2 regions of the Shewanella sp. GD04112 genome follow, and region 1 is predicted to be linked to the other one. Evidence: predicted binding sites of a transcription regulator. Region 1 holds the regulator's gene; the other holds the start of a gene.
What was found. Region 1 encodes MetJ, which represses methionine synthesis genes. Its sites were predicted from a motif close to TAGACGTCTAGACGTCTA; they were not measured.
Positions count from the first base shown of each region.

Region 2: metK (methionine adenosyltransferase) is a predicted target of MetJ. The motif match lies at 2,383-2,400, and genes of this name have one in related genera.

Region 1 is NZ_JAOEAL010000001.1:4,253,680-4,258,110, forward strand. It holds gene N7386_RS18670 (bifunctional aspartate kinase/homoserine dehydrogenase II) at 1-1,308, opposite strand, end outside; gene metB (cystathionine gamma-synthase) at 1,320-2,483, opposite strand; gene metJ (met regulon transcriptional regulator MetJ) at 2,706-3,020, shown strand; gene N7386_RS18685 (sulfite exporter TauE/SafE family protein) at 3,122-3,865, shown strand; gene nrfD (NrfD/PsrC family molybdoenzyme membrane anchor subunit) at 3,992-4,431, opposite strand, start outside.
Region 2 is NZ_JAOEAL010000001.1:3,951,557-3,955,987, reverse strand. It holds gene N7386_RS17415 (EAL domain-containing protein) at 1-267, shown strand, start outside; gene N7386_RS17410 (hypothetical protein) at 260-601, shown strand; gene N7386_RS17405 (hypothetical protein) at 608-1,057, opposite strand; gene metK (methionine adenosyltransferase) at 1,189-2,340, opposite strand; gene tkt (transketolase) at 2,820-4,431, shown strand, end outside.

The DNA of each region.
Region 1 (4,431 bases):
CGGACCGGCGCAGCGGCGATGCACTTTTTGCGTCAGCAGATTAACCTGCGACTGTGGCACTAAGGTCACCAAACTTAAGTCACCACTGAACAAGGGCTTAGCGTCGCGGCTCAGTAAACGGGCAAAGCTGCGGCGATAATGCTCGGCATCGGCACTCACAAGCGCCACTAAACCGAGTTCAGTATTAATTTGCAGATCTTTAATGCCGAGGGCTTCGGCCTGCGCATCCAATAACTTTTGTACTTGTTTTTGGTTTTCAGCGGTATAGGCAAGCTCGAGTCGTTGATGCGCCGATAACCAATGGGCCAGTGGCGTTAATCCTGCTTCGACTAATTGCTCAAGCAGACTAGCCACATCGCCCGCGATCTTAAAACCAAACAACACCACGGCGTTTAGATTAGTCACCACGGGCGCACTCGCCGAGGAGCTGTGGGGAGCAATCAGGGTAAAATCGGTATGGGAGGCGTAGCTTGAACGTACGGCTAGGCTCACCTCAGTGTTAAACAGCGGCTGCAAAGTGCGCGAATGCAAAACAGGCGAGCCTAGGCGCGCCAAGCGGTCTGCTTCGGCGAGGGACATGCTCTTGAGTAATTTCGCATCGTTGATCTTATTCGGATCGGCGTTAAATACCCCTTCAACGTCGGTCCAAATGGTCACACGCTCAATGTCGGCAAGGCTGGCAATTAAGCTGGCGCTAAAGTCAGAGCCATTGCGACCCAATAGCAAGGTATCGCCACGCTCGTTGGCACAGATAAAACCTGTGATCACTAAACGCTCGTTAGGATGCGCGGCCAGTAAGGCTTGCACTTTGGCGCGGGATTCTTGCACACGAATTTGCGGTACGGCGGCCTCGTCGGCCACAAGAATCGAGCAGGCATCCACATGGCTTGCGGCCACGCCCGATTCACGCAGCAGCGCTGCCATCAGGCGCGCCGACCAACGCTCACCAAAGCTCACCACATGGTTAATTTGGTAATCATTACGGGAATCTAAAGATAACAGACTGATTAACTGAGCTTTATCCGTGGTTAAACGCTCACGCAGATCCCGCGCTTGCTCATTGGATAACAGCTGCTCAATCAAGCCTTGCTGATAGCTGATAAGAACTTGCAACTCTTCTTGCCATAATTGGTTGCTATCGCGCAGGGACAATAATTTATATAAAAAGTTAGTGGTTTTACCCGCAGCAGACACCACCACCAGATCATCACTATGACCATGGGTTAACAGAATATGGGCGACTCGGCGATAACAATCGGCATCGGCTAAGCTGGAACCACCAAATTTATGTAAGTGACAACGTGCCATCTCGAATTCCTCTACTGACAAGCCGCAACGGCGGCCAATCCTGCTTGAATATCTGCAACTAAGTCGTCGGCATCTTCAATACCAACCGACAAACGTAATAGGGTGTCTTTAATGCCAGCTTCATAACGCGCTTGGGGCTCCATCGCCCTATGGGTCATAGTCGCGGGCACGGCCACGAGACTCTCAACGCCACCTAAGCTCTCGGCCACGCTGAATAAACTTAAGGCATCTAAAAAGGCGACCACTTCGGCTTCGCCGCCCTTAAGCTCAAAACTCAGCATAGCGCCAAAGCCTTTTTGCTGCTTGGCGGCAATGGCATGACCGGGGTGATCCGCAAGGCCTGGATAATACACTTTGCTCACCAAAGGGCTGCTCGTCAGCACGTCCAGAATACGCTGGGCATTGCTTTGGTGCTCGCGAATGCGTACGGCCAAGGTACGCAGACCGCGCAGGGTTTGATAACTGTCGAAGGCAGACCCAGTTAAGCCTAAGGTGTTTGACCACCAATGTAAGGTCTCACCGAGTTGAGGATCTTTGGCGATCACCGCGCCGCCCACCACATCGCTGTGACCATTAATGTACTTAGTGGTGGAGTGGATAACGATATCGGCACCGAGTAACAGCGGTTGCTGCAAAATGGGCGAGAGGAAAGTATTGTCCACCACCACTAAAGCACCTACGGCGTGGCTCGCCTTCGCGATAGCTTCGATATCGACGACTCGCAGCAGAGGGTTTGATGGAGTTTCAATCCACACCATCTTAGGTTGTTGGGCGATGGCTTGCTCGAGCGCTTGGGCGTCGGTTTGATCGACCACCAGCAGTTTAAATTGGCCCTTTTTAGCCAAGTTAGTGAATAAACGGTAAGAACCGCCGTAACAATCGTGGGGCACCACCAGTAAGTCATCGGGGCCGAGCAAGGTAGTCACTAAAGTAATGGCAGCCATGCCAGTGCAAGTCACCACACCGGTTGCGCCCTTTTCCAGTTTAGCTAAGGCATCACCTAAGATGCTGCGGGTAGGATTGCCGGAACGGCTGTAATCAAATTCGCGAGGATTTTTATGACCATCGAAGGCGTAATTAGTCGACAGGTAAATTGGCGGCACCACCGCGCCATACTGAGTATCACTTTCGATACCCTGACGCACTGCTAATGTGGCTAATTGACGTTCGGTCACTAATTTGCCTGCGGTCATCGGGAACTCCTAAGTTCGCAAAGAGATGTCTGGACGTCTAAATGTACCTAAGCCCAGTGGCATCGTCAATAGGCGTTAAGACGTTTAGACGTCTAAACATAAAGAAATCTGTTTGCAATCACTAAGAAATAGTAGCAATAATTTGACTGTTATCTGTAAGGGTTTAAAATCTGCCCCGAATTTAGCGTTATAACAGGTGAGTCAATGACTGAATGGAATGGGGAATACATCAGCCCCTATGCTGAACATGGCAAGAAGAATGAACAAGTAAAGAAAATTACTGTGTCTATTCCGCTCAAAGTGCTAAAAGTCCTCACGGATGAACGTACCCGTCGTCAGGTGAACAACCTGCGCCACGCCACCAATAGCGAACTCTTGTGTGAAGCATTTTTGCATGCCTACACCGGCCAGCCTCTGCCTGATGATGCCGATCTGTCGAAAGATAGCCCAGACAGCATTCCCGCCGAAGCGAAACGGTTGATGGACGAAATGGGGATCGAGTGGGAAGATATGGAGTAACGCTTAAGCGTCCAATATCCTACTTATCATTAGGGATCGTTAATACTCATCTTGCCTGATGGGTTAGAGTAACGATCCCTATTTTGTTTTGATGGAATCCTATGTTCTCCTTGATAGATCCACAAACGCTCGCCATGGCGTCTGTGATTGTGTTTTTAGGTGCCCTCACCCAGAGTCTGATAGGCTTTGGCCTTGCCGTGGTGGCGAGCCCGTTGCTGTATATTGTCGACCCCGAATTAGTGCCCGCCCCCGTGATTGTGATGGGGTTTTCCATCGCCCTACTCACCCTACTGCGTGAACGCGGCCATTTAGAATTCAATGGTTTGCAGTATGCGCTAATCGGTCGTGTACCCGGAGGTTTTATCGGTGCCAGCCTGCTACTGTTTGCGCCGCAGCCGATTCTTGGTCTAGCGATTGCTGGCATTGTGGCAGTCGCCGTGGTGCTGAGCCTGTATAAATTGACTCTCCCCGTGAACAAAGCAACCCTGTTTGGCGCGGGCGTGGTCTCGGGGATCTTTGGTAATATTGCCGCCATTGGTGGCCCACCGATGGCGATTTTGTTGGCGGGTAAGGATGCCTCCAAATTTCGCGCCGCACTGTCGGCCTTCTTTATCTTCAGCTCGACCATAGCCCTGGTCATTCTTGGGGTGACGGGCCTACTCGAAATCAAGCATTTGTGGTTATCACTCATGCTATTGCCCTCAGTGTTTTTAGGCTATTTAGTGGCGGGCAAACTGGTGGGGAGTGTGGATAAACATAAGACCAAGATGGCAACCTTAGCCCTATGCGCTATCAGTGCTTTAGTGCTCACGGTGAAATCAGTGATTGAGCTATTGCCGCAATAATTACCGCAATAATTACCGCAATGAAATCCTGCTAATCGCCCCCATAAAAAAAGCACCGTTAATCGGTGCTTTTTGCTTGCAAGGGATAAATGATTCACCCCATAGATATTGCCGTTAACCAAAACACTAACTTAGATAGCTTTGTCCCGCATACACAATAAAGTGTCTCAGTGCTAACACGCCGGTTAAGCTGGCGCAGGCCACCATGATCATCGCCCCCTTGCTGTGGCGCGTCGCGGTCGGCAACAGCATAAATAGCAGTGGGATACCAAAACCAATCCCGACCACGCCAATCCAGAATACGCTCGCCCACACGCCAGAGGTGAGTGATGCCAGCGCCGCAGCCGCCGCTCCGCCCTTAAAATACAAGGCGCAGAACAACATAAACAGGAACATGATTTCGATTGCCATCACTGGCAGCTCTAAGCCATGCATTTTGGCTAAGGTCTTGTCGTGGCTATCGGTCTTGAACATCACCAGCGCCAGCACCGCATTAGCCGCCGCGCCCGCCGATAAACCAGAGACTAAAAACAGCGCTGGCAGTACCGCAGTGTTCAACATCGGAT
Region 2 (4,431 bases), 300 kb from region 1:
CTGAGTCGGATCAATGTGGATGGGATTAAGCTCGACCGCAGTATTCTGGCCAATACCAGCGAGCCAAAAGGGCGTACCTTGTATCTGCAAATCTGTAAGCTTTGTAATAGTTTAGGCTTTAGTTTGATTGCCGAAGGAGTTGAAACCCCTGAAGAAGCCGAGTTTGTTAAAGCGGCGGGGGTGAGTTATGTGCAGGGCTGGTTATACGCCAAGGCGATGCCAGGACCCGAGGCTAAAGCCTTTTGGTTGGAGAGAAATAGTGAGTGATACCTTGGTCAGCAATCTGCTGACGACATACGCCAATGCCAATTTGTCGGCTTGGGATAATTTGCGAGTCTTGCTATCCGAGAGTGCGTTGCAGCAATGCGAAGCCCGTGGATTTGAAGTCGATTGCGACGACAGTCGCCCCCACTATTGGCTGCAGATTGAGGATTGTTGGCTCGATTGCGGTAGAACCAATGCCTACAGCACGGCTATAGAACGTTTAACACCAGAGGCCGTTCAAGGTGCAAGGATAATCGGCGTGCAAGACTGTGTACTGTTATCCGCCGCGCAGATAAACCTGCTGTGTATGCAAAACGCTCATTTTGACCACTGTTAATCCGAGTTATAGGATTAACCATTCCCCCGTCGGATAATTCCCTTGATAGCCAAAAGGAAGCCGTCCTTGCAAGTACCAGGCTAAACGTTCTTGGGTAAATTCTGAGAGCGTTGCATTGGCTAACAGTAAAGTGGCTAAGGTATCGGCATCATCTGACACCAGTGCGCAAATCTCAGCAACGGGTACTATTTTCCAGATTTCCAGATAGGCGGCTTTAGCGATTTGAGCGACGATTTCGCTAGAGACTTGGGGCTTTAATCTGTCGGCTTGCTGATGGTCGCTAACACATAAGCTTTCATAGGGTTTGGAGTAGGGCGGTTCGAAAAAACGGTCTGGATCCCTTTCAAGATGAGTGGCTATGTCTTCTAGGCTGCCTAAGGTTTTGGCCATGGGCTCGTTATGGCCCACCTTGGTCGCCCAAGAACAGGATTGGAGTTGTGCGATTAACGGCTTCATTGAGTCCCTGTCTTTTGCCTATAGTGAAAGCCATCTTGCTGATTATGATGGGGTTAGGCAATACATCCTAAGCATAAAAAAAACCGCCCTAAGGCGGTTTTTTACGAGCGAAAGCGTGAGCTTAATGCAGATTACAGACCAGCATCGGCGCGTAGTGCGTCAGCTTTATCCGTCGCTTCCCAAGGGAACTCGTTACGGCCAAAGTGACCATAAGCGGCGGTTGCTTGATAGATTGGGCGAGCTAGGTTCAACATTTCGGTCAGGCCGTATGGACGCAGGTCGAAGTGTTGACGGACTAACTTGATTAAGACTTCTTCAGACACTTTACCTGTACCGAAAGTCTCAACGCTGATAGACGTAGGTTCAGCCACACCGATAGCGTAAGACACTTGGATCTCACAACGGTCAGCCAGACCCGCAGCTACGATGTTTTTCGCTACGTAACGGGCAGCGTAGGCCGCACTACGGTCAACTTTTGATGGGTCTTTACCAGAGAAAGCACCACCACCGTGACGTGCCATACCGCCGTAGGTGTCTACGATGATCTTACGACCGGTTAAACCACAGTCACCCATTGGACCACCGATAACGAAACGGCCAGTTGGGTTGATGAAGTATTTAGTGTCCTTGTTCAGCCATTGTGCTGGCAGAACTGGCTTGATGATGGTTTCCATCACGCCTTCGATCAGATCCGCTTGGGCGATGTCTGGGCTGTGTTGGGTAGACAGTACGATCGCATCGATACCGACAATTTTGTTGTCTTCGTAAGCGAAGGTGACTTGGCTTTTCGCATCAGGGCGTAACCATGGCAGAGTGCCATCTTTACGCACTTCTGATTGGCGCTTCACTAATGCGTGGGCATAGGTGATTGGCGCTGGCATCAGAATGTCGGTTTCGTTGCTGGCATAACCAAACATTAAACCTTGGTCGCCGGCACCTTGTTCTTTTGGATCGGCACGGTCGACACCTTGGTTGATGTCTGGAGACTGTTTACCAATCGCATTTAATACTGCGCAAGAATCGGCATCGAAGCCCATATCTGAATGGACATAACCAATTTCACGAACCGTTTTACGGGTCAGCTCTTCAATATCAACCCAGGCAGAGGTGGTCACTTCGCCACCTACTAATACCATGCCAGTTTTGACATATGTTTCGCACGCAACACGTGCTTTAGGATCTTGGGCCAGAATCGCGTCTAGCACAGCATCAGAAATCTGATCTGCAATCTTATCGGGATGACCTTCTGAGACCGACTCAGAAGTAAACAAGTGCTTTGCCATAGTAGGAAAATCTCGTCGTTAGCAATCAAACGTGTAGAAGCATCTACATCTAGACGGCTATTTTAGTGGAATTTCCCTTGGTTGACACCCCCTAAACTAAATATTTGTGTGTAAAGTGAGGTAAGCCCCAAATCGGAGAGAGTTTGTGGCGCTGGAGTTTCTGCTCTAACTCAATGAATTGATAGTGGTATGTGGTTTTTGTTCCAGATGAGGTGGGTAAGTTGTCGCTGAGCTAAGCTCAAACCAAGGTTGTAGCCTTATCGTTATGGGGGGCAATGTAATAAAGGATATAACATATTTGAATTATTGTATTACAAATGTGTTTAATGTGTTTTAAGATGAATTCGCCTAAACCTTCAAAGGTGTAATCCACCAGACTGGACAGTGGAATGCAATTTTCGTTTGCGTCGCTTCGCTATGTAGGGGAAAATATGCGTCCAAATTGCCCGCTAGACCCCACAAATTAAGCAGGAGAGAGCATGTCTTCCCGTAAAGTACTCGCCAACGCAATCCGTGCGTTAAGTATGGATGCAGTTCAAAAAGCAAACTCAGGCCACCCTGGCGCCCCAATGGGCATGGCAGATATTGCTGAAGTGCTGTGGAATGATTTCCTTAAGCACAATCCGAACAATCCGAAATGGGTAGATAGAGATCGTTTTATCCTCTCTAACGGTCACGGATCTATGCTGATCTACTCTTTATTACACCTGACTGGCTACGACCTGCCTATCGATGAACTGAAGCAATTCCGTCAGTTACATTCAAAAACTCCGGGTCACCCAGAATACGGTTACACCCCTGGTGTTGAAACCACCACTGGCCCATTAGGGGCGGGGATCAGCAACGCTGTGGGTATGGCGATTGCAGAAAAAACCTTAGCGGCACAGTTTAACCGTGAAGGTCATGAGATTGTTGACCACTACACTTACTGCTTCCTCGGCGATGGCTGCTTGATGGAAGGTATTTCCCACGAAGCTTGTTCTCTGGCAGGTACCTTAGGCCTAGGCAAACTGATCGCATTTTGGGATGACAACGGCATCTCTATCGACGGTCATGTGGAAGGCTGGTTTACCGATGACACGCCAAAACGTTTCGAATCATACGGCTGGCACGTGATTGCTAACGTTGATGGTCACGATAGCGATGCGATTCGCGCGGCTATCGAAGCGGCAAAAGCGGTGACCGACAAGCCAACCATGATCTGCTGCAAAACCATTATCGGTTTTGGTTCACCAAACAAATCTGGCAGCCACGATTGCCACGGCGCACCATTAGGTGATGCTGAAATCGCTGCAGCCCGTGAATTCTTAGGCTGGCCACATGCGCCATTCGAAATCCCTGCCGACGTATACGCAGGTTGGGATGCTAAAGAAGCCGGTAACGCCCGTGAAGCGGCTTGGAATGACAAGTTTGCCGCTTACGCTGCTGCTTACCCAGAACTGGCTGCCGAATACGAGCGCCGTGTGCTGAAAGGTGAATTACCAGCTGATTTCGAAGCTAAAGCGCAAGCCTTTATTCAAGAATGCCAAGCCAAAGGCGAAGGCATTGCGAGCCGTAAAGCGTCACAAAACGCGATTGCCGCCTTCGGTGCGGTTCTGCCTGAACTGTTAGGCGGCAGTGCTGACTTAGCGGGTTCTAACCTGACCTTGTGGGCAGGTTCTAAAGGTATTCAAGAAGATCCAGCAGGTAACTACGTGTACTACGGTGTGCGTGAGTTCGGTATGAGCGGCATCATGAACGGTGTGTCACTCCACGGTGGTTTCATCAACTACGGCGCGACTTTCATGATGTTCATGGAATACGCACGTAACGCAGTACGTATGTCTGCACTGATGGGCATTCAAAACATCTTCGTTTACACCCATGACTCTATCGGTCAAGGTGAAGATGGTCCAACTCACCAACCTGTTGAGCAATTAGCTAACCTGCGTATGACGCCAAACATGGCGGTATGGCGCCCATGTGACGCGGCTGAAACCGCAGTGGCTTGGAAAGCGGCTATCGAACGTCGTCATGCACCAACATCACTAGTATTCAGCCGTCAAAACCTGAAGGCTCAAGCACGTACTGCTGAGCAGTTAGCGAATGTGG